DNA from 3 places in the Nocardioides sp. NPDC006273 genome. Region 3 is predicted to be linked to each of the others. Evidence: predicted binding sites of a transcription regulator. Region 3 holds the regulator's gene; each other region holds the start of a gene.

Region 1 (6,977 bases), on a different contig from region 3:
CGCGGTGCGGACCGTGGCACCGTCCGCGGCGGCCACGTCGGTGTCACCGACGGCGGAGCGCAGATCGTCGGCCAGATCCTGATCGGCCTGCTCGACGGTGACGGTGTAGCGGGTGCCGCCGGTGAAGTCGATGCCGAGGTTGAGACCACCCTGGAGCATCAGACCGCCGGACACGATGACCAGGACGACCGCGGAGATGACGTACCAAAGGATCCGGCGGCCGACGAAGTCGAAGGAGCGCTCTCCGGTGTAGAGCTCCTTGCCGAAGCGAGAGATCTTGCTCATCAGGCCTTGCCTCCGACCAGGGACGGGGAGTTGATCGACTGGCTGTCGGTGCCGAGGGCACGCTTGTCCATGCCGGAGAGCACGTGGCCCTTGTTGAAGAAGCCCATGTTGGCCATGAGCTTCGTCATCGGGTGGGTGAACCAGAAGAACACCAGCACGTCGATGATCGTGGTCAGGCCGAGCATGAAGGCGAAGCCCTTGACCTCGTTGGTCGCGAAGACGTAGAGCACGAACGCGGCCAGGAACGAGACGGCGTCGGAGGCCAGGCAGGTGTTGCGGGCCCGGACCCAGGCCGTGTCGACGGCCACTCGCATCGAGCGGCCCTCACGCATGTCGTCACGCATCCTCTCGTAGAGGATGATGAAGGAGTCGGCGGTGATTCCGATACCGACGATCAGACCGGCCACGCCCGGGAGGTCCAGGGTGACGCCGGCGGTCTCGCTGAGCAGCAGGATCATGCCGTACGTCAGCGCACCGGCCACCGCCAGCGACCCGATCACCACGATGCTCATCGCGCGGTAGTAGAGGATCGAGAAGATCACGACGAGGATCATGCCGACCAGTCCGGCCCAGAGTCCGGCGGTGAGCTGGTTGCCGGCCAGGCTCGGGCCGATGACCCGGGTCTGGATGCCGTCCTCGGGGAAGTCGAGGGGCAGCGAACCGTACTTGAGGTTGTTGGCGAGAGCCTCGGCGGACTCCTGGGTGAAGTCACCACTGATCTGCGCACCACCGCTGATCCGCGAGTCGGCGGTCGGCGCGGAGATGACCTTGCCGTCCAGGGTGATCGCGAACTGCTCGTTCGTGCCGGCGATCGCACCGGTGGTCTCGGCGAAGGCCTTGTTGCCCTCGGACTTGAAGTCCAGGGTGACGACGTAGTTGGCCTGCTGCTGCGGGATGCCGTAAGAGGCTTCCTTGATCTCGGTGCCCTCGATGACCGCCGGGGTCAGCAGGTAGGGGATCCCGTCGTCGTCACAGGTCAGCAGCGGCTCGCCGGGCAGGTCGTCGACCGGGTCGGAGCCGGGAGCCGGGCAGGTGAAGCCGTTGTAGCGGGCTGCCCACTCCGCCGGGGGGTTGCGCATGAACTCGACGGCGTCGTCGACCGGAACCGTGGAGTTGGCGTCCTTCTTGGCGTCCTTCTTGTCGTCCTTCTCCGACTCGGCTTTCGCGCTCGGCGAGGCGCTCGGGCTGCCCGAGGCCTTCTCGTCGGCGGCGGGCTCGACGGTCTCGCCGCCGAACGGTGCGCGCGGCGACGTGCCGGGCACGGTGCCGGTCGAGGGGTCCTGGATCATCGACCCGGGGTCGGACCCGGCGGCGTTGCCACAGGGCTTCTGCGGGCTGCAGGCGACCAGCCGGAAGCGGAGCTTCGCGGTCTGGCGAACCCGCTCGGCGGTCTCCTTCTGCACCTTGCCGGTGCCCGGGATGGAGACCTTGATGACGTCGTTGCCCTCGGTGGTCACCCGGCCGCCGGTGACGCCGCTGCCGTTGACCCGCTGGTCGATGATCGACTTGGCCTCGTCGAGGCTCTCCCTCGGGACCGATCCGCCCTCGGAGTTCTCCGCGGTCATCGAGATCTCGGTGCCGCCGCGCAGGTCGAGACCCAGCTCAGGCTTCCAGGTGCCGGCGAACGCGATTCCGCCGAACATGATCGCGACCGCCAAGAAGAGCAGGACGAGTGTCCGGCCGGGGCGCGCGCTCTTGCGTGCCATGTGTTGGTCAGTCCTTCTTGTCGAGGTCCATGATGACGTTGTCGGCGTCGGCAGAGGTCTGCTCGGGAGCAGTCTCGACCTCGGCCTCCTCGGCAGGCGCCTCGACGACCTTCTGGGCCACCGCCTGGCGCACCACCTGGACGACGACGCCGTCAGCGACCTCGACCTTGATGTTCGTCGTGGACTCCTCGACCTCGGTCACGGTGCCGAAGAGGCCGGCGGTCAGCATCACCCTGTCCCCCGGCTGGAGGTTGAGCTGCAGCTCACGAGCCTGCTTGGCACGCTTCTGCTGCGGCCTGATCAGCAGGAAGTAGAACAGGACGATGATGACGATAAAAGGCAGGAATTCCACGGGGGTTCGGCTCCGACAGTCTCAGGGGTCAACCGGCAGTCGCACGGCGACGTGCAAGTCTAACCAGGGACCTGGTTGAGACTGTGACTCAGGGCTCATCCCAGAGAGTCTCCACCGACCAGGCCGCGGCCTCGGTGTTGGCGGGCACCGGCAGTCCGAGGTGTGCCCAGGCGGCCGGGGTGGCGACGCGGCCCCGCGGCGTACGGGCCAGGAAGCCGGAGCGAACCAGGAATGGCTCGGCCACCTCCTCGACCGTCTCGCGCTCCTCCGCCACCGCGACGGCGAGGGTGGAGATGCCCACCGGTCCCCCGCCGAAGCGGCGGCACAGGGCATCGAGGACGGCCAGGTCGAGGCGGTCCAGACCGAGCGGGTCGACCTCGTAGAGGTCCAGGGCCTTCTCGGCGACCTGCTGGGTGACCGTGCCGTCGGCCTTGACCTGGGCATAGTCGCGTACGCGGCGCAGCAGCCGGTTGGCGATGCGCGGAGTGCCGCGGGAGCGGCTGGCGATCTCGGCGGCGCCGTCGTCCTCGAGGGTCACCTCGAGCAGACCCGCCGAGCGGCGCACGATCAGCTCGAGGTCTGCCGGGTCGTAGAGCTCGAGGTGGCCGGTGAAGCCGAACCTGTCCCTGAGCGGGCCCGGGAGCAGCCCCGCACGCGTGGTCGCACCGACCAGCGTGAACGGGGGCAGGTCGATCGGGATCGCGGTCGCGCCCGGGCCCTTGCCGATGACGACGTCGACCCGGAAGTCCTCCATCGCCAGGTAGAGCATCTCCTCGGCGGGGCGGCTCATCCGGTGGATCTCGTCGACGAAGAGCACCTCACCCTCGTTGAGCCCGCTCAGGATCGCGGCCAGGTCACCGGCGTGCGTGATCGCGGGCCCGGAGGTGATCCGCAGGGGTGTGGCCATCTCGGCGGCGATGATCATCGCGAGGGTGGTCTTACCGAGGCCCGGAGGCCCGGAGAGAAGTACGTGGTCGGGGGCCCGCTCGCGCTGCCGCGCCGCCTCCAGGACGAGGCTGAGCTGCTCACGGACGCGTTGCTGGCCGATCAGCTCGTCGAGGCTCTTGGGGCGCAACGCCGCCTCGACGACTCGGTCGTCGCCGTCGGCCTCGGCGATGGTGAGCGAGGTGAAGTATTCGTCCTCGTTGGCCTGCAGGTCGTCCTCGTGCATCGGCTATGCCTTCGAGAGGGTTCGGAGCGCTGCACGCAGGAGAACCGAGATGTTGGCCTGGTCACCGGCCTCCGGCTCGATCGCGGTGACGGCCTTGTCGGCGTCCCTGGCGTTGTAGCCCAGGCCGATCAGGGCCTCGGCGACCTGGTCGCGCCATGGCGCCGACGCGGCGGTGGGCGCGGGCGCCGAGGCGCTGCCCGTCGGGGCACCGATCCGGTCCTTGAGCTCCAGGATCACCCGCTGGGCGCCCTTCTGGCCGATGCCGGGGACCTTGGTGAGCGTCTTGGCGTCCTCGCCTGCGATGGCCATCCGGATGCCGTCGGGTGAGAGCACCGCGAGCATCGCCTGGGCGAGCTTCGGGCCGACGCCGGAGGCGGTCTGGAGGAGCTCGAAGAGGGTGCGCTCGTCGGTGTCGGTGAACCCGAACAGCGTCAACGAGTCCTCCCGCACCACCAGGCTGGTCGGCAGATAGGCCTCCTCACCGGCGCGAAGCGTGGCCAGCGTGTTGGGGGTGCAGAGCAGCTCGATGCCGATGCCACCGACCTCGACGACGGCGGTGGAGAGACTCACGGCGGCGACCTTGCCGCGTACGGACGCGATCATCTGCGTACCTTCCCTGCCGCGGCGACCGCGGCTTCGATGCGGTTCTGGGCGCCTCCGCGCCACTGGTGGGTGATGGCCAGCGCGAGCGCGTCGGCGGCGTCGGCCGGCTTCGGCGGGGTCGGGAGCCGCAGGATGCGGGTCACCATCGCGGTCACCTGCTGCTTGTCGGCTCGACCGTTGCCGGAGACTGCGGCCTTGACCTCGGACGGCGTGTGCAGGGCGACCGGGAGCCCGCGCCGCGCGGCGCAGACCATCGCCAGACCGCTGGCCTGGGCCGTACCCATGATCGTGGAGACGTTCGAGCGCGCGAAGATCCGCTCGATCGCGACCGCGTCGGGCCGGTGCTCCTCGATCCAGGCGTCGATCCCCTTCTCGATGCTCACCAGCCGCTCCCAGACGGGAAGATCGGAGGACGTACGGAGCACGCCGACGTCCACCATCGACAACGGCCGGCCGAGCGAGCCGTCGACCACACCCATACCGCATCTGGTCAGGCCGGGGTCGATCCCAAGCACCCGCACGCCGCCACTCCTTCGTCCGATCGAACGCCTGTTCGTAGCGTACAGACTAGGGCTCTTCTCACCGAGACCTGACACGCCCTCGCGCCGAGTCTGTAGTTGCGGCGGGCCGAGACTGCAGTTGTGGGCGACGAAACTGTCGTCTCGTCGCCCACAACTAACGATTCGGCCCGCCATTTCTACCGATTCGGCGGGGGTCAGGCGTCGACGGTCTCCATGACCTCGTCGGGGATGTCGGCGTTGGAGAAGACGTTCTGCACGTCGTCGAGGTCGTCGACCGCGTCGATGAGCTTGAAGACCTTCTCCGCAGCGGAGGCATCGGCGACCGGGATGTCCATGGAGGCCACGAACTGGACCTCGGCGGAGTCGTAGTCGATGCCGGCCTCCTGCAGCGCAGTGCGGACCGCGACCACGTCGGAGGGGTCGGAGACGATCTCGAAGGCTTCACCGAGGTCGTTGACGTCCTCGGCACCGGCGTCGAGGGTCGCCTCGAGGAGGTCGTCCTCGGAGACCGACTTGCTCTCCTGCGCCTTCGCCACCACGACGACGCCCTTGCGGTCGAACAGGCGCGAGACCGAGCCCGGGTCGGCCATGGTGCCGCCGTTGCGGGTCACCGCGGTGCGCACCTCCATCGCCGCCCGGTTGCGGTTGTCGGTCAGACACTCGATGAGGAGAGCGACGCCCTGGGGGCCGTAGACCTCGTACATGATCGTGTCGTAGCTGACGCCGCCGCCGTCGAGCCCACCGCCGCGCTTGACCGCGCGGTCGATGTTGTCGTTGGGGACCGACTGCTTCTTGGCCTTCTGGATGGCGTCGTAGAGGGTCGGGTTGCCGGAGGGGTCGGGACCGCCGGTCTTGGCCGCGATCTCGATCGTCTTGATGAGCTTGGCGAAGAGCTTGCCGCGCTTGGCGTCGATCGCCGCCTTCTTGTGCTTCGTCGTTGCCCACTTGGAGTGGCCGCTCATCTGGAAACCGTCCTTTGCCCCGCGTCGTCGCTGTGCTTTCGAGCCGCCACCGGAGTCGTCACAGGGCAGCGAGGCCCATTCTAACTACGTGCGGTACGTCACGGTCAGCAGCAGGTGTCCAGGAACAGCCGGTGCAGCCGGTCGTCGGCGTTGACCTCGGGATGAAAGCTCGTCGCCATCAGCTGGTTCTGACGTACGGCGACGGCGTGTCCCTCGACCCTGGCCAGCACCTCGACTCCCGCGCCGACCTGCTCGACCCACGGCGCCCGGATGAAGACGCCGTGAACGGTCTCGTCCAGGCCGGTGACCTCGAGATCGGTCTCGAAGGACTCCGTCTGCCGCCCGAAGGCATTGCGTCGAACGGTGATGTCGAGGCCGCCGATGGTCTCCTGCCCTTCGGCCCCGTCGAGAAGACGGTCGGCCAGGAGCACCATCCCGGCACAGGTGCCGAGCGCCGGCATCCCGCCCTGGACCCGCTCGCGGAGCGGGTCGAGCAGATCGAACGTACGCGCCAGGCGCCACATCGTCGTCGACTCCCCGCCGGGGATCACGAGCGCGTCGCAGGCGTCGAGCTCCTCCCGGCGGCGTACGGCCGTCCCCTTCACTCCCAGGCGGTCGAGGGCGGCGAGGTGCTCGCGGACGTCGCCTTGGAGGGCGAGTACGCCGGTGGTGGTCACCAGCCGCGCTCCGCGAACTGGATCGACCTGGCCGGCTCGTCGACGTTGATGCCGACCATGGCCTCGCCCAGACCGCGGGAGACCTTGGCTACGACGTCTGGGTCGTCGTGGAAGGTGGTCGCCTTGACGATCGCCTCGGCACGCTGGGCCGGGTTGCCGGACTTGAAGATGCCGGAGCCGACGAAGACGCCCTCGGCGCCGAGCTGCATCATCATCGCGGCGTCGGCCGGGGTCGCGATGCCGCCGGCGGTGAACAGGACGACCGGGAGTTTGCCGTTCTCGGCGACCTCCTTGACGAGCTCGTAGGGCGCCTGGAGCTCCTTGGCCGCCACGTAGAGCTCGTCCTCGGCGAGGGCGCCGAGGCGGCGGATCTCCCGCCGGATCGTACGCATGTGGGTGACCGCGTTGGACACGTCACCGGTGCCGGCCTCGCCCTTGGAGCGGATCATCGCCGCACCCTCGGTGATGCGGCGCAGGGCCTCACCGAGGTTGGTCGCGCCGCACACGAACGGCACCGTGAAGGCCCACTTGTCGATGTGGTTCTCGTAGTCGGCCGGGGTCAGCACCTCGGACTCGTCGATGTAGTCGACGCCCAGGGACTGGAGGACCTGGGCCTCTGAGAAGTGGCCGATGCGGGCCTTGGCCATGACCGGGATGGAGACGGCCTCGATGATGCCGTCGATCATGGCGGGGTCGGACA
Region 2 (6,977 bases), on a different contig from region 3:
AAGCCGAAGATCCAGGCCCGCGAGACCTCGCCGCCGGCGGAGGTCTTCTCGGTGAGCATCTCGGAATCCCAGGTGGAGGCCTCGGTGGCGATCTCCGCGGTCTCCTTCGTCGTCCGGTGAAGCGTCTGAAGACCCATCTGACCTGCGATCTCACGCAGGTTCGCCAGATCGATCCGGGAGCGGGCGTCCTGGCCCTCGCCGTCCTTGAGATAGCCGTCCTGAGGGCGCTCGTCGTCCCAGGGCATCCGGCCGCCCTCCTCGGTGCCGTAGCCGAGCACCATGCCGCCGGCGGAGAGGTCGTCGACCTCGCTGAACGACTGCTGCTCCACGCCCGTGCGGGTGTTCTCGCCGTCTGAGGCGAACACCACGATCCGGCGCCGCTCGGGGAAGCGCTCCTGATCGCGCTCCAGCGTCTCGACGAGCTCGTCGAGCGGAGCATCCACCATCGACCCGGACCCGTCGAAGGCGCGCTCTGCGTAGAGCCCGTCGACCCAGGCGTCGAAGGCGGTGGTGTCATAGGTGAACGGCATCTCGGTGCGCACGACCTCGCCCCCGAAGGTGATCGCTCCGAAGCGCACCGATGGCAGCGCCGCCGAGAGCGCCTGGAGGTCCTTCTTGAGCTGCGTCATCCGGGTCTCCCCGCCGGGGCCGTCCTCGGCGACCATCGACCGCGTCCGGTCGACCACGACGATGACGTCGAGATCGGCCGTACGCATCTCCGCCGGTGCGGCGCCCCAGCTCGGTCGCACCAGGACGACGACGGTGAGCAGGACGATCAGCACGCGGCGTACGAGGGTGAGGATCTGCAAGCCCCTGCTACTCATCGACCCACCTCGCTCGGTGGCCGAATCTGCTGCGGGCCAGCCTGAGGCGTGGGCCGGGATCCCGGGTTCAGCCGTCCCGAACGGACCAGGGCGTATACCCACCCAGCAGCCAGCATGAGAACGCCCACGACGATAAGAACGATCGGCCAGCCGGGAGCGTCGCGGATCTGATACTTCGGCGGCTCGACGACCTCGTCCTCGGAGAGCCTGTCGATGCCGGCCAGGATCGAGTCGATGGAGTTGCTGTCACCGAGCAGCGAGAAGGTGCCACCGGTTTCGGTCATCGCCTTGTCGAAGGTGGCCCGCTTGTCCTCCTGGAAGCTGAGGTCGGCTGAGCCGATGCCGTAGAGCCGGACGTCGCGTTCCTTGGCGAACTCGGTGGCCTCGGGCAGCGAGTAGACCGGCGGGCCGCCCTGCGGGTCGTTGTCGGAGGCGACGATGACCGCCCGGCCGCGCTCGGAGTTGGTCAGGTCGAAGCGCTTGACGCAGGAGACGATCCCGTCGCTGATCAGGCTCGCCCGCTCTTTCCCGAGGTAGGTGCCGGCGACGTACTCCTGGTCGCCGAGGGCGAAGGCCCGGCCGGCCCGGGCCAGCTCGTCCTGCACCCAGCCGTAGTCGTCGGTGAGCGGGAAGACCGTGACCGCGGCGTCGCTCCACAGGACCAGGCTGACCCGCTCGCCGTTGAGGCCGGAGACGAGTTCGGAGTAGGCCTGGGTGACCTGGGTGTCCTCGTCGAACATCGAGGTCGAGGCGTCCAGACAGAGCACGATGTCGCGGGTGGAGTAGCGGTTCTGGGTGATGTCGGTGGTCTGCGGACGGGCGATCAGCCAGATGCACCCGACGACGGCGAGCACGATCGCGGCGGTCTGCCACCAGGACAGCCAGCGCTGCTGGGCCGCGAGCTCGCGGAACCGGGGGAGACGTTTGAGCCGCGCGGTGTGGGCGACGAACACCGCGTCGGTGGGGCGGCGGTGCACCCGGGCGGCGAGGACGACGATCGCCGCGGCCGCGACGACCGTGATGACCAGCACGATCAAGCCGAGGACGGGCCACTTCAGGTCCATGTCGTCACCACCTGACGGGCCCGGTCCAGCGCCTCGGGGAGACGCTCGGCCGCCTGGCCCTCCTCCTCGGAGGCGAAGGCGGGCGGGTACATCACCTCGACCGCCATCGCGAGGGGGCGGGTGCGGGGGTCGCTGCGTACGGTCGCCTTCAGGTCTGCGAGGACCATCTTGTCAGCCGGGATCTGGCTGACCTCGGCGACGTAGTCGCGCACCGTGCGGCTCAGGTGCTGGTGGCCGACCCGAGCCGGGACGTCGCCGCGGTGCACGGCCCGCTCGATCCGGTCGATCTCGGCCAGGTGCTCGGCGCGCAGGTCACGAGGCTCGGGGACCCAGGGCGTCTCGACCTCGACCACCGGCGGACGCTCGCGGGTCAGCAGGACGACCGCGAGGTAGTAGAGGGCCACCGCGGCGAGCAGCGCGAGCGCGAGCACCAGCCACCAGCCCGAGTGGGCGATGGGCTGCTGGAACTCCTCCGGGACGCTACCGCCGCGCATGCCGGTGCCTCTCCAGGAGATGGAAGACAGCGCCGATGGCGGTCGCATCGTCATGGACTCGCTGGTAGGCGATGCCCAGGCGGTCCAGGGTGCCGCGCAGGCCGTGCTCCTCGGCGGCGGCCAGCTCGGCGTACTGAGCCTGGAGGGCCGCGTCACCGGTGAGCCAGCCCGGCAGGGCGGAGGTGGTGTCGATGTCGACCGTCGGCGCGCCACCCGCCACAGCGGTGGTGGGGTCGAGGTCGTCGATGCCGGCGACCAGGACCTCGTGCTGGACGGTGAGGCGGCGCAGGATCGCAGCCATCTCGTCACTGACCGAGTGCTCGTCGGTGACCACGAGCAGGATCGCGCGGCGGCGTACGTTGGTGGCGATGTGGCGCAGGACCGCGACGATGTCCGCCTCGGCGGCATCAGGACTGATCGCATCGTGGGCCAGCCCCAGCGCCCGCTCGAGCGCGACCTCGGTGTCGGCGGGCTTGGTGAGCTTCTGGGTCGCCGAGTCGCCGTAGGCGACCGCGACCTTGTCGCCGTGGCGTACGCCCAGCCAGCCGACCAGGCCGGCGGTGAAGACGGCGATGTCGCGCTTGGTCGTGGTGCTGGTCGCCTGGGCCGCCATGCTCCGGCCCGTGGAGATCGCCAGCAGCACCAGATGCTGGCGCTCCGCGGTGAACCGCTTGACCAGCAGGCTTCGCGAACGGGCCGTCGCCTTCCAGTCGATGTCCTTCACGTCGTCACCGGGGACGTACTCCCGCAGGTCGTGGAAGTCCATGCTGCGCCCGGTCTGGATGCTGGCGTACTCCCCGTCCAGCAGGCCCACCACCTTGCGGTGGGCGTGGATCATCAGCCGCGTGCGGATCCGGGGAAGGTACGTCGCCATTCTGTGCCTGATCTCCTGGCGCCACTCAGGGGCTCGGGACAGCGCGGACCAGCGCGTCGACCAGCATCTCGGGCTGGACCTTCTCTGCCAGCGCCTCGAAGCTGAGGTGGAGCCGGTGGCGCAGGATGCTGTGGCGCAGCTCGCGCACGTCCTCGGGGGTGACGTAGGAGCGGCCGAGCAGCAGCGCCGCCGCGCGCGACGCCTGCAGGAACGCGATCGAGGCACGCGGGGACGCCCCGATCTCGACGTAGGAACCGGTCGCCGGCCCGAGGAGCTGGGAGGCGTTGCGGGTGGCCTGGACGAGGGCGACGATGTAGCGCTTGATCGCGGGGTCGACGTAGACGCGCTTGGCCAGCTCCTGGAGCCAGATCACGTCGTCGGGGTCGGCGACCGGGCGGGTCACCTCGTGGTCGGGCCCGAGCGTGCCGGCCTCGATGCGCTCCAGGACGACGAGCTCCTCGCCGTCGCTGGGGTAGTTGACGATCTCCTTGAGCAGGAACCTGTCCATCTGGGCGTGGGGGAGGACGTAGGTGCCCTCCTCCTCGATCGGGTTCTGCGTGGCGAGCACCATGAACGGGCGCGGCAGCGGGTGGATGTGGCCCGCGATGCTGGTCTGGCGCTCCTGCATCGCCTCGAGCATCGCGCTCTGGGTCTTGGCGGAGGAGCGGTTGATCTCGTCGAGCAGCACGAAGTTGGCGTGCACCGGACCGAGCTGGGTCTCGAACTCGTGGTTGCGCTGGTCGTAGACCTGGGTGCCGATGATGTCGCTCGGCAGCAGGTCGGGAGTGCACTGGATCCTGGAGAACTTCGCCTCGACCGTCTGCGACAGCGTCGCCGCGGCCAGCGTCTTGGCCAGCCCGGGGACGCTCTCGAGCAGGACGTGACCCTCGGAGAGGAGCGCGATCAACAGCGCTGTCCTGAGCCGCTCCTGGCCGACCACGCGACTGCTGAAGGCGGTGCTGATCCGCCCGACGATCTCCTTCGCCCTGGCGATCTCCTCCGCGGACGGCGGGGCGAGGGGCGGTGCGGTGGTGGTCAAGGCGGCTCCAGAGGCGTCGGCTGTCAGTCCCATCCTTTCCTACCAGCGTACGGAACGCATCTGGGACCCCGCCTCAGAGGACGCGCGACCCCTCAGAACACGTTGCGGGGGCGGAACTGGACCGAGATCCGGGGGCCGGCGGAGGAGACCTTGGGGATGGCGTGCTCCCAGGTGCGCTGGCAGGAGCCGCCCATGACGACGAGGTCGCCGTGGCCCATCTGAATGCTCATGCCCTTGCCGCCACCGGTGGGTCGCAGCGCCAGCCGGCGTGGGTCGCCGACGGAGACGATCGCGACCATCGTGTCGTTGGTGCGGCCCCGACCGATCTTGTCGCCGTGCCAGGCGACCGAGTCATGGCCGTCGCGGTAGTAGCAGCAGCCCGCGCTCACGAACGGCTCGCCGAGCTCAGGCAGGTAGTGGGCGGTGAGGCGGCCACGCGCCTCGGCCAGACGTGGGTGGGGGAGAGGATCGCCCTGCAGGTAGGTGTGCAGGAGCCGAGGCACGTCGACGACGCGGTCGTACATCTGGCGGCGCTCCTCGCGCCACGGGACGTCGTTGACCAGAGCCGAGAAGACGTCGTCGGGATCGGGCAGCCAACCGCGGGCGATGTCCACCCAGGCCCCGCGGCCCAGCTGGATCCGCTCATAGCTCGTCTCGGCGGTCTCGTCGTCTGTGGGGGCGAAGAGGGTTCCCTGGAAGTCCACCCTCGCAGCATACCTCGTTATCAAACATGTGTTCTAGTGAAGAACGGACATCGATGTTTCGTTGCAGTTGAGATGCCTCATCTCGATGCAATGTCACAACTTGACAAAACTCGGGACGTACGCGAGGTGTACACCTACGCTCGCCTCATGGTCCGGTCGGTCGAGGGTGAGCGTTCCCTCAAGCACGTCCAGATCAGGGAGTACGTCCGGGAGCTGATCGTCGGCGAGAGCCCGGGGGCTTCGGCTCCCTCCGAGCGTGAGCTGGTCCAGAAGTTCAGTGTCGCCCGGGCCACCGTGCGACAGGCGCTCGAAGCGCTCGTCGCTGACGGTCTGCTGGTCCGGATCCCGGGTCGGGGGACCTTCGTGGCGCGTCCGCCGAGGGCGGCCAGCTCGGTGCTCGGGTTCAGCGAGGAGATGGCTCGCCGAGGGATGCAGGCATCCTCTGAGACGCTCCTGCTCGGCCGGGAGAAGGCCGGGCCCACGATCGCTCGCGCGCTGGCTCTCGAGGAGGGGGCGGCCGTCGTCCACTGGCGCCGGCTGCGTCGCGGCGACGGGGTGCCGATCTGCATCGAGGACGTCTACCTCGACGAGTCGATCGTGCCCGATCTGCTCGAACGCCCCACTCCGCCCAGCCTCTACGCCGCGCTGGCCAGCCGCCAGCTGCGGCCGTCGTGGGCCGACGACACGTTCCGCGCCGATGTGGCCAACATCGAGGAGGCCACGCTGCTCGGACTCTCGGTCGGCGTGCCCGTGCTGCGCAGGCAGCGGAAATCTGTCTCGGGGGAGCGCTACGTCGAGGTCTGCCGCTCGGTCTACCGAGCAGACCGCTACGCGCTGCACCTGCAGCTCGGTCCGTCCTGAAGCTGAAGGCTCGGGCTCAGAGGTCACCGAGCGGGGCGACGACGTCGCCGCTCTCCTCGCAGACCCAGATCGGGTCCGGGCCACCCAGGTCGGGTGTGATGTGCAGTGAGTGTGCTGGCGACTCGGGCGGGCAGGTGGTGCACATCGGCCAGCGCTCGGAGACCGCGCCGTCGAAGAGCAGGTCCTGCACGTCCTGGGCGACCAGGCCGGCGACGTACGCCTTGCCCTCCGGCCACTGCTCCACCCACCAGCCGCGCTCGGTCATCGCGTCCTCCAGGGCGGAGACGGCGGCTGCGCCGGCGAGCCCGCGGGCATCGAGGTCGTGGAGCACCCTCGCCCGAGCCTCGAACAGCACTGTCGTGTTCATCACTGACCATTCTTGCCCACCGGTCAAGGAGCCATGCGCGATCGTGGCCGATCGCGGACAATCCTCCTTGTGATCCTCATCGACCCGCCGAACGTCCCCAGTCGCGGCCGGATGTGGTCGCACCTGGCCAGCGACACCTCCTATGAGGAGCTGCACGCCTTCGCGAGCCGGCTGGGCATCCCTGCCCGCGGCTTCGATCGGGACCACTACGACGTCCCGGCCGAGGCCTACGACGACCTGGTCGCCGCCGGCGCCGTCGCGGTCACCTCTCGGGACCTGGTCGCCGCGCTCCTCGCCGCCGGCCTGCGCCGCCGCAAGCCGCGCCGACCGCGCTAGCCGAGACGTCACTACGGTCGGCCGAGACGTCACTACGGTCGGCCGAGACGGCTTCGCTGTGACTACTCGGCCGGCGCGGGTGACTTCTCGCCCGGCGGGAGCGACGCCTGGGCGGGGTCGGACATCCGGCGCGTGGTGAGCCAGATGGCGGCCGCGATCAGCAGGCCGAGACCGCCGCCGAGGACGAAGCCGCCCGGCCAGCCGATCAGGTCGATGGCGAACCCGGCGGCGGGGGCGCCGACGGCACTGCCGAGAGTGATGGCCGAGCCGTGCCAGCCCATGACCTCGCCGCGTACGGACGAGGGGACGTGGCGGGTGATCGCCTCGAGCGCCGCGGTCAGGGTCGGTGCGCAGAAGAAGCCGCTGAGCAGGAGTAGGGCGGTGAAGGAGATCGGGTCCCAGGCGAACGCGGTG
Region 3 (6,977 bases):
TCTTGCTCTGAGTCGTGCTGGCTCTGCTGTTTAAAGGCCCAGGCAGGTCGCTTCCCCACGGCCTGCCTGGGCCGGTCTGTGTGCCGTCTCGATTCACATGGCCGTGGGATCTAGTCGGTGCCCACCGGGACCTCGACCGGATGTTCTGCCTCGAAGTCGTTGACTTCCCGTTCCGTACGCAGCATCTGGATCTCCCGCTCGAAATCCTCCGCCGAGCCGAAGGCCCGGTAGACACTGGCGAAGCGCAGGTAGGCCACCTCGTCGAGCTCGCGCAGCGGCGCGAGGATCGCCAGCCCCACCTCGTGGCTGGGGACCTCGGCCAACCCCTGGCTGCGCAGCGCCTGCTCGACCTCTTGGCCGAGGCAGGCGAGCTGGTCCTCGGTGACCGGGCGGCCCTTGCATGCCTTGCGGACGCCATGCACCGCCTTGTCGCGGCTGAACGGTTCCGCAGCGCCGGAGCGCTTGGCCACCATCAGCTGCATCTGCTCGACGGTCGTGAACCGCTTCCCGCACTCCTGGCAGACCCGGCGGCGCCGGATCTGGCCACCCTCCTCGGCCACACGGGAGTCGAGCACCTTGGTGTCGCTGTGTCGGCAGAACGGACAGTGCACGGTCGAGCCCCTCTCATGAAGCCTGTGGATCCAGGCCGTCTCAACGGCGGCCCGAGCCTGTGGAACCTGTGGATACGAGCGTGGACCCCTGTGGAACAACACCCTCATCGCTGTGAGTCATCCACCTATTCATGTGAACTAGATGTGGATAACTACAGCCGTGTAACTACTAGATGTAGTGGTAACCGTACGCCCGCCCCTCAGTCGATGCAAGCGCAGGGCGGGTTTCCCGCCTGCACGGCGTGTCGCCGGGCCAAACACCGAAAGATTCCGGTTCAGGGGCGCCGAACTGGGCTGCATGCGTAAGAATGACCCCCGTGACAAACATCTCCGGAGGAAATCGCGTCGGGTCGCGGAGAGGCACGCGCCCCAGAAGCGGTCCCCGGCCACCATTCATCTTGCCTGCGATCGCGACACTGGCCTCCCTGATCATCTGGGGAGTGCTGGTGTGGGTCGCCGTCGGTTTCGGGGCCGACGCACGGGGAGGCGATTCCGGCGCCTGGGTGAAGCTCGCCATCGCGGCGGTCTTCGCAGTCGCCTGCCTCTTCCTGACCTTCACCTTCGCCGGGAAGGCCTGGCGGGCCCTCACCGGCTCCCCCACCCCACCGCCCGCCGACGACTACGCCGGAAACCACTCCAACGCCTACGTGGAGGAGCAGGACTACCCGGGCCAGGCCTACTCGGAGCAGGACTACTACGGCACCGGCTCCTACGGCTACGAGGACACCGGCTCCTACAGCCGACACAGCGCCGACACCGGGAACCAGCAGCAGCCCTACGGCAGCACCGGGAGTCGCTCGGCCTACACCGACACGAGCTCCCAGTCGCCATACGGCTATCCCGGAGACGATCAGGGCTACGGCAGCACCGGCAGCCGGGCTGCCTACGGCGCATCGGCCTACCAGCCGCCGACCGCTCCCCCGCCGACCCCGCAGCCCTACTACTCCAACCCCTCGACGCCGACCTCGACACCACAGAGCACCTCGGTGTACGGATCGCAGGGATACACCACCGACGGCTACCCCGCCCAGCAGGCCGGATCGCCGCAGTACCAGTCCGGCTCCTACCAGGCGCCGACCGGCTACGGCCAGACCGGCTCTCGGGCTCGACTGACCCAGGATCCCGCCGCGACCCAGGCGATGCCCACCCAGCGGCCTCCCCAGGACCCGGCCGACCAACCGGACGACGAATGGCCGCCGCGACACGGCATCCGCAACAAGCAGTGGCCGCCGGCCGAGCCGGACAGCCCCTACCGCGGGCGTCACTGACCCTGACCCAGCGGGCCCCGAAACAGCGAGAGTGCTGCAGACGCTTCCCATCGTCTGCAGCACTCTCACTTTCCCCGGTTGCCGGCTGCCGGTCTCGAAGGAGCAGCCGGACATCTGTGTGGCCTATCCAGCCTGTCGAGATGAGCTCACGGCGCGGTCGGGACGATCAGGGTCTGCCCGGACAGGAGCATCGAGGACTCGAGGCCGTTGAGCTCCTTGATCGTCCGCTCCATCTCCCGAATCGAAGCGTCGGTGCCGATGACGGCCTTCTCGGAGATGTCCCAGAGCGTGTCGCCATCACCGACGACCATCGTGTGAGCGGCGGAACCGGAGCTTTTTTCGGCACCGCTCTCCACCGCGAACGCCACCTTCGCCCCGATCAGCGCGATCCCGAAGAGCACGACCAGCGCGAACGCGAACACGACGACCCGTCCTCGCCGGGTGAGCCGCACCGTCGAGCGACGCTCCTCACGCACAGGACGGGGCGGTTCGGCTACGGGCAGCACATAGACGGTTGCACTCATCACGGCCTCCAGTTCACAAGTCTCTCGATCACGTGTTCGATCGAGCACATGTTCGAAGTTAGATCACGTGTTCGAACAACGCAAGTGGCGCGCCCAAGAATTTTCGAGCGCCGACACGCGTCACAAACGAGATCGAACAGATGTTTGAAGTAGTGGTGCCAGAGGGACTAATGTGATGGCATGACCACGCAGAAGACAGGCACCGGATCAGGCGGTTCGAAGAAGAGCCGCGTCCGCGAGCTCCCCGACGGGCCGCCGGACGCGACCGGGCTCACGCCGCGTCAGCAGCGCATCCTCGCGCACCTGCGCGACAGCATCGAACAGCGCGGCTACCCGCCCAGCATGCGCGAGATCGGCGCCGCGGTCGGGCTGACCAGCACCAGCAGCGTCGCCCACCAGCTCCGCGCGTTGGAGCAGCGTGGTCTGATCCGCAAGGACCCGAAGCGACCCCGCGCCCTCGAGGTGTTCCTCCCCGAGGTGATGGCTCACCGCAAGGCCATGTCCGGCGAGGAGCCCGAGACGACGATCGCCTCCGAGGCCGCCGTCGACCCCAACCCCGACGCCACGATGGTCCCCCTGGTCGGGCGGATCGCGGCCGGTGGCCCGATCCTGGCCGAGGAGACGTCGAGCCAGCAGAGCGTCGAGGACGTCTTCCCGCTGCCCAAGCAGCTGGTCGGCAACGGCGACCTCTTCCTGCTCTCGGTCTCCGGTGACTCGATGGTCGACGCCGCCATCTGCGACGGCGACTTCGTGGTCGTGCGCCAGCAGCCGACCGCGGAGAACGGCGAGATCGTGGCCGCGCTGATCGACGGCGAGGCGACCGTCAAGACGCTCTCCCGCAAGGACGGCAAGGTGTGGCTGCTGCCGCACAACGCTGCGTACGAGCCGATCGACGGCACCCACGCGACGATCCTCGGCAAGGTGACGGCTGTTCTGCGTAGCCTCTGAGACCTGAATACTGCGTGAGATCCAGCCGCCGGCCCATACGGGACCGGCGGCTGCGTCGTCTCCTGCAGCGCCCGGCGTCGCCATCACGTCTCGCGGCCCGGATAGGCGTTTCACCGGTGTAGGGTCGGCCCTCTGCGCTTAGACTGCCCTGGTCTGCCTTCCCGAACGTCTGGTATCTCATGCGAAACATTGCCCGCCGGATCAACCGCAAACAACGCTCCCTCGTCCTGATCGCAGGCATGGTCGTAGCCACGTTCGCGGCCACCATGCCCGCAACCGGGTCGACCCCGGCGGGGTCGGTGATGACCGGCGGTGAGACCGGCGTCGAGCAGCCGGTGACGGAGAAGACGGCCCGCGAGGCGCTCGCCGCGGCCAAGAAGGTCAAGCGCAACCAGTCGGTGCGTGGCACCCGGCAGGTCGTGCCCGGCCGGCACGTCGCCGGCCGACCCGACGCGACGATCGCGCTGGCCGACCTGTGGAACGCCAAGGACGCTCTGGACGGCCCCAACCAGGTGGCGGCGCGCGAGCTGCTCGCCCGCCCCCGCGCAGCCACCCAGACCTGCAGCCACGCGGTCTGCGTCCACTACACCCCCGGCAAGGGTGGCGACAAGGCGTCCGTGGCCTACGCGAACCAGGTCCGCGACGTGGTCACGAAGGTCCACAACATCTACGTGAAGGCGGGCTACCGCAAGCCCGCGGCCGACAAGTCGGTCACCCCGGGCAAGGTCGACATCTACCTGGAGAACCTCTACGACGAGGGCTACTACGGCTACTGCGCGCCCGAGACGAAGGTCTCCAAGACCGCCGCGACCGCCTACTGCGTGCTGGACAACGACTACGCCACCAGCGAGTACGGCTCCATGAACACGCCCACGGAGAACCTCCGCGTGACGGCTGCTCATGAGTACTTCCACGCGGTCCAGTTCGCCTACGACGCCGGCGAGGACCGCTGGATGATGGAGTCCACCGCGACCTGGGTCGAGGACGAGGTCTACGACAGCATCAACGACAACCGGCAATACCTGGCCTACGGCCAGCTCGAGGACCAGCGCAAGCCGCTCGACAACTCCAACGTCTCCAACCTCGGCATCTACGGCAACTGGATCTTCTTCCGCTATCTCTCCGAGCGTTTCACCAGGAAGCGCGGTGACCTGCCGGCAGTGGTCCTCGACGTCTGGAACCGGGCCCCGTCGACCCACTCCACCCTCGCCATCCGCCGGGCGCTCGCCGCTCGCGGCACCACCCTCAAGGCGCAGTACGCCCGCTTCGCCGCCGCCAACCTGGCCCCCAGGAAGACCTACAGCGAGGGCCGCGCCTACTACGCGCCGGTCTACGACGGCCGCAAGGCACTGCCCGCGAAGCGGCAGACGGTCAGCGGCAAGTTCACCCTCAAGCACCTGACGTACGCCTCGCAGCGCCTCGTCCCGAAGAAGGTCGGCAAGGGCTGGAAGCTGCGGGTGAAGGTCGACGTGGCCCGCCCCAACGCCAACGCCGCCGTGGTCAGCATCTTCCGCACCGACGGCACCCGGGGCGTCTACTACCTCAAGCCCAACCGCGACGGCATCGCCACAAAGACCATCAAGGGCTTCTCCTCCAAGCGGATCCGCAAGGTCGAGGTCACCTTCGTCAACGCGAGCAGCAACTTCAAGTGCGGCAAGGGCACCGCGTTCTCCTGCCGCGGTGTCGCCTCGCCCGACAAGGCCACCCACCGCTGGTGGGCGAAGACCTACCGCTGACGCACAAACTCACGCCGAGTCGGCTCGTTCTGACGAGCCGACTCGGCGTGAGTTCTGGTCTGGACGAGCCGATACCGCTGGCTCAGGCAGAGGCCAGCTCGGAGAGCCGCTTGAGAGCCTTGCGGACGACATCGGGGTCGGTGGTGGCCCACATCGGCGGCAGGCTCGCCTTGAGGAACCCGCCGTAGCGGGCGGTCGCCAGGCGAGCGTCGAGCACGGCCACGACGCCACGATCGGTGGTGGTGCGGATCAGCCGGCCGGCCCCCTGCGCCAACAGCAGCGCCGCGTGGGTGGCGGCGACCTGCATGAACCCGTTGCCACCGGCCTTGTCGGCCGCCTGCTGCCGGGCCGACATCAGCGGGTCGTCGGGCCGCGGGAACGGGATCCGGTCGATGATCACGAGCTGGCAGGTGTCGCCGGGCACGTCGAGGCCCTGCCACAGCGACAGCGTCCCGAACAGCACCGTATGCGGGTCGGCGACGAACTGCGCGGCGAGCTCGGGCAGCTGGGCGTCACCCTGGGCCAGGGTGGTCAGGTGAGGCAGCTTCTGGCGCACGACCTCGGCGGCCGCCTCGGCGGCACGGCGTGAGGAGAAGAGCCCGAGCGTACGCCCGTCCGCGGCGTCGACCAGGTCGACGATCTCGTCCATGGTCTTGGCGCCCATGCCGTCGCGCCCGGGAGGGGGCAGGTGGCGGGCGACGTACAAGATCCCCTGCCTGCCGTAGTCGAACGGGCTGCCGACATCCAGCCCGATCCACGGCAGAACGTCCTCCGTACGCTGCGCCCCGGCACCCAGCTCGGTGCGCTCCTCCGCCTTCAGCCCGAGGGATCCAGCCACGGGGCCGAAGTCGCCGCCGAGCTTGAGGGTCGCCGAGGCGAAGACGACGGTCTTCTCCCGCAGCAGCTTGTCGCGCATCTGCGCCCAGACCTGCAGGGGCGCGACACACAGACGCGGCGGGATCCTGTCGCCGCCCTCGTTGATCCAGATGACGTCGGACTCGGCGGCAGCAGCCATCCGCTCGGCAGTGGTGAAGACCTCCTGCAGGCCACCCTTGGCCTGCTGGAAGCCGGGGTCGGCCCCTTCGGAGTCCTTCGGCTTGGGGAGCGCCGAGATCGCTGAGCGAGCAGCGTCACGCACGAGCACCAAGGCGTCCGAGACGACCTCGGGCAGCGTGATCAGCCGCCCAGGTGAGGTCTCGTTGATCGCTGCCCGGAGCGCGTCGGAGGCGTCGGCCAGGTCGTCGGCCTCGGAGCCGTCGATGTGTTTCTGGGCCCGTCGGGCGGCCCGCTCCACCTCGGCCGCGGTCAGCTCGTCGGTCGCCGCCTGGGTCACGCGCGCAACCAGCTCGTGGGCCTCGTCGATCACCACGGCGTCGTACTCTGGGATCATCGGCACCCCCTCGATCGCGTCGATCGCGAGCAGCGAGTGGTTGGTGACGATCAGATGGCTCTTCTGAGCCTTCTCACGAGCGACCTCGGCGAAGCACTCCTCGCCGAAGGGACACTTGGCGGCGCCGAGGCAGTCGCGGTGGTTGACCGAGACCTGGCGCCACTCGCGGTCGGTGTGCCGAGGGGCGGAGTCGCGCTCACCGCTCCCGCCCTTGTCCGCTTCCTTCTCGGCCCAGCTGCGGAGCTCGAGGACCTTCTCCGCCATCGCGCCCAGCGGCACGTCGACCAGGGTGCCCTGGTCGTCGGGAGCACCCTCGCGCACGCGGTGGAGGCAGGCGTAGTTGGAGCGGCCCTTGAGGACGGCGTAGGAGGCGTCGACGCCCGGGCGCGAGCCGATCGCCTTCACCAGACGCGGCAGGTCGCGCTCGACGAGCTGATGCTGCAGCGCCAGCGTCGCGGTGGCCACCACGACCCGGCTGTCGTGGAGCAGCGACGGGACCA

What was found. Region 3 encodes LexA, which represses DNA repair genes until DNA is damaged. Its sites were predicted from a motif close to TCGAACANNTGTTCGA; they were not measured.
Region 1: the regulator LexA is predicted to act here: its motif matches at 4,659-4,674, upstream of ruvC (crossover junction endodeoxyribonuclease RuvC).
Region 2: the regulator LexA is predicted to act here: its motif matches at 5,020-5,035, upstream of ABZZ22_RS12775 (alpha-ketoglutarate-dependent dioxygenase AlkB).

What each region holds. Positions count from the first base shown of each region.
Region 1 is NZ_JBEXSD010000027.1:11,765-18,741, reverse strand. Features, by position in the region: gene secF (protein translocase subunit SecF) at 1-285, opposite strand, end outside; gene secD (protein translocase subunit SecD) at 285-1,991, opposite strand; gene yajC (preprotein translocase subunit YajC) at 1,999-2,343, opposite strand; gene ruvB (Holliday junction branch migration DNA helicase RuvB) at 2,432-3,514, opposite strand; gene ruvA (Holliday junction branch migration protein RuvA) at 3,518-4,117, opposite strand; gene ruvC (crossover junction endodeoxyribonuclease RuvC) at 4,114-4,638, opposite strand; gene ABZZ22_RS13555 (YebC/PmpR family DNA-binding transcriptional regulator) at 4,833-5,600, opposite strand; gene pdxT (pyridoxal 5'-phosphate synthase glutaminase subunit PdxT) at 5,705-6,277, opposite strand; gene pdxS (pyridoxal 5'-phosphate synthase lyase subunit PdxS) at 6,274-6,977, opposite strand, start outside.
Region 2 is NZ_JBEXSD010000024.1:58,142-65,118, forward strand. Features, by position in the region: gene ABZZ22_RS12750 (VWA domain-containing protein) at 1-824, opposite strand, end outside; gene ABZZ22_RS12755 (VWA domain-containing protein) at 821-1,888, opposite strand; gene ABZZ22_RS12760 (hypothetical protein) at 1,879-2,382, opposite strand; gene ABZZ22_RS12765 (DUF58 domain-containing protein) at 2,369-3,256, opposite strand; gene ABZZ22_RS12770 (MoxR family ATPase) at 3,282-4,295, opposite strand; gene ABZZ22_RS12775 (alpha-ketoglutarate-dependent dioxygenase AlkB) at 4,388-4,999, opposite strand; gene ABZZ22_RS12780 (GntR family transcriptional regulator) at 5,147-5,860, shown strand; gene ABZZ22_RS12785 (hypothetical protein) at 5,877-6,227, opposite strand; gene ABZZ22_RS12790 (DUF4031 domain-containing protein) at 6,297-6,563, shown strand; gene ABZZ22_RS12795 (MFS transporter) at 6,626-6,977, opposite strand, start outside.
Region 3 is NZ_JBEXSD010000002.1:59,083-66,059, reverse strand. Features, by position in the region: gene nrdR (transcriptional regulator NrdR) at 111-611, opposite strand; gene ABZZ22_RS01375 (hypothetical protein) at 1,010-1,879, shown strand; gene ABZZ22_RS01370 (LysM peptidoglycan-binding domain-containing protein) at 2,026-2,403, opposite strand; gene lexA (transcriptional repressor LexA) at 2,584-3,351, shown strand; gene ABZZ22_RS01360 (MXAN_6640 family putative metalloprotease) at 3,531-5,087, shown strand; gene ABZZ22_RS01355 (ATP-dependent DNA helicase) at 5,170-6,977, opposite strand, start outside.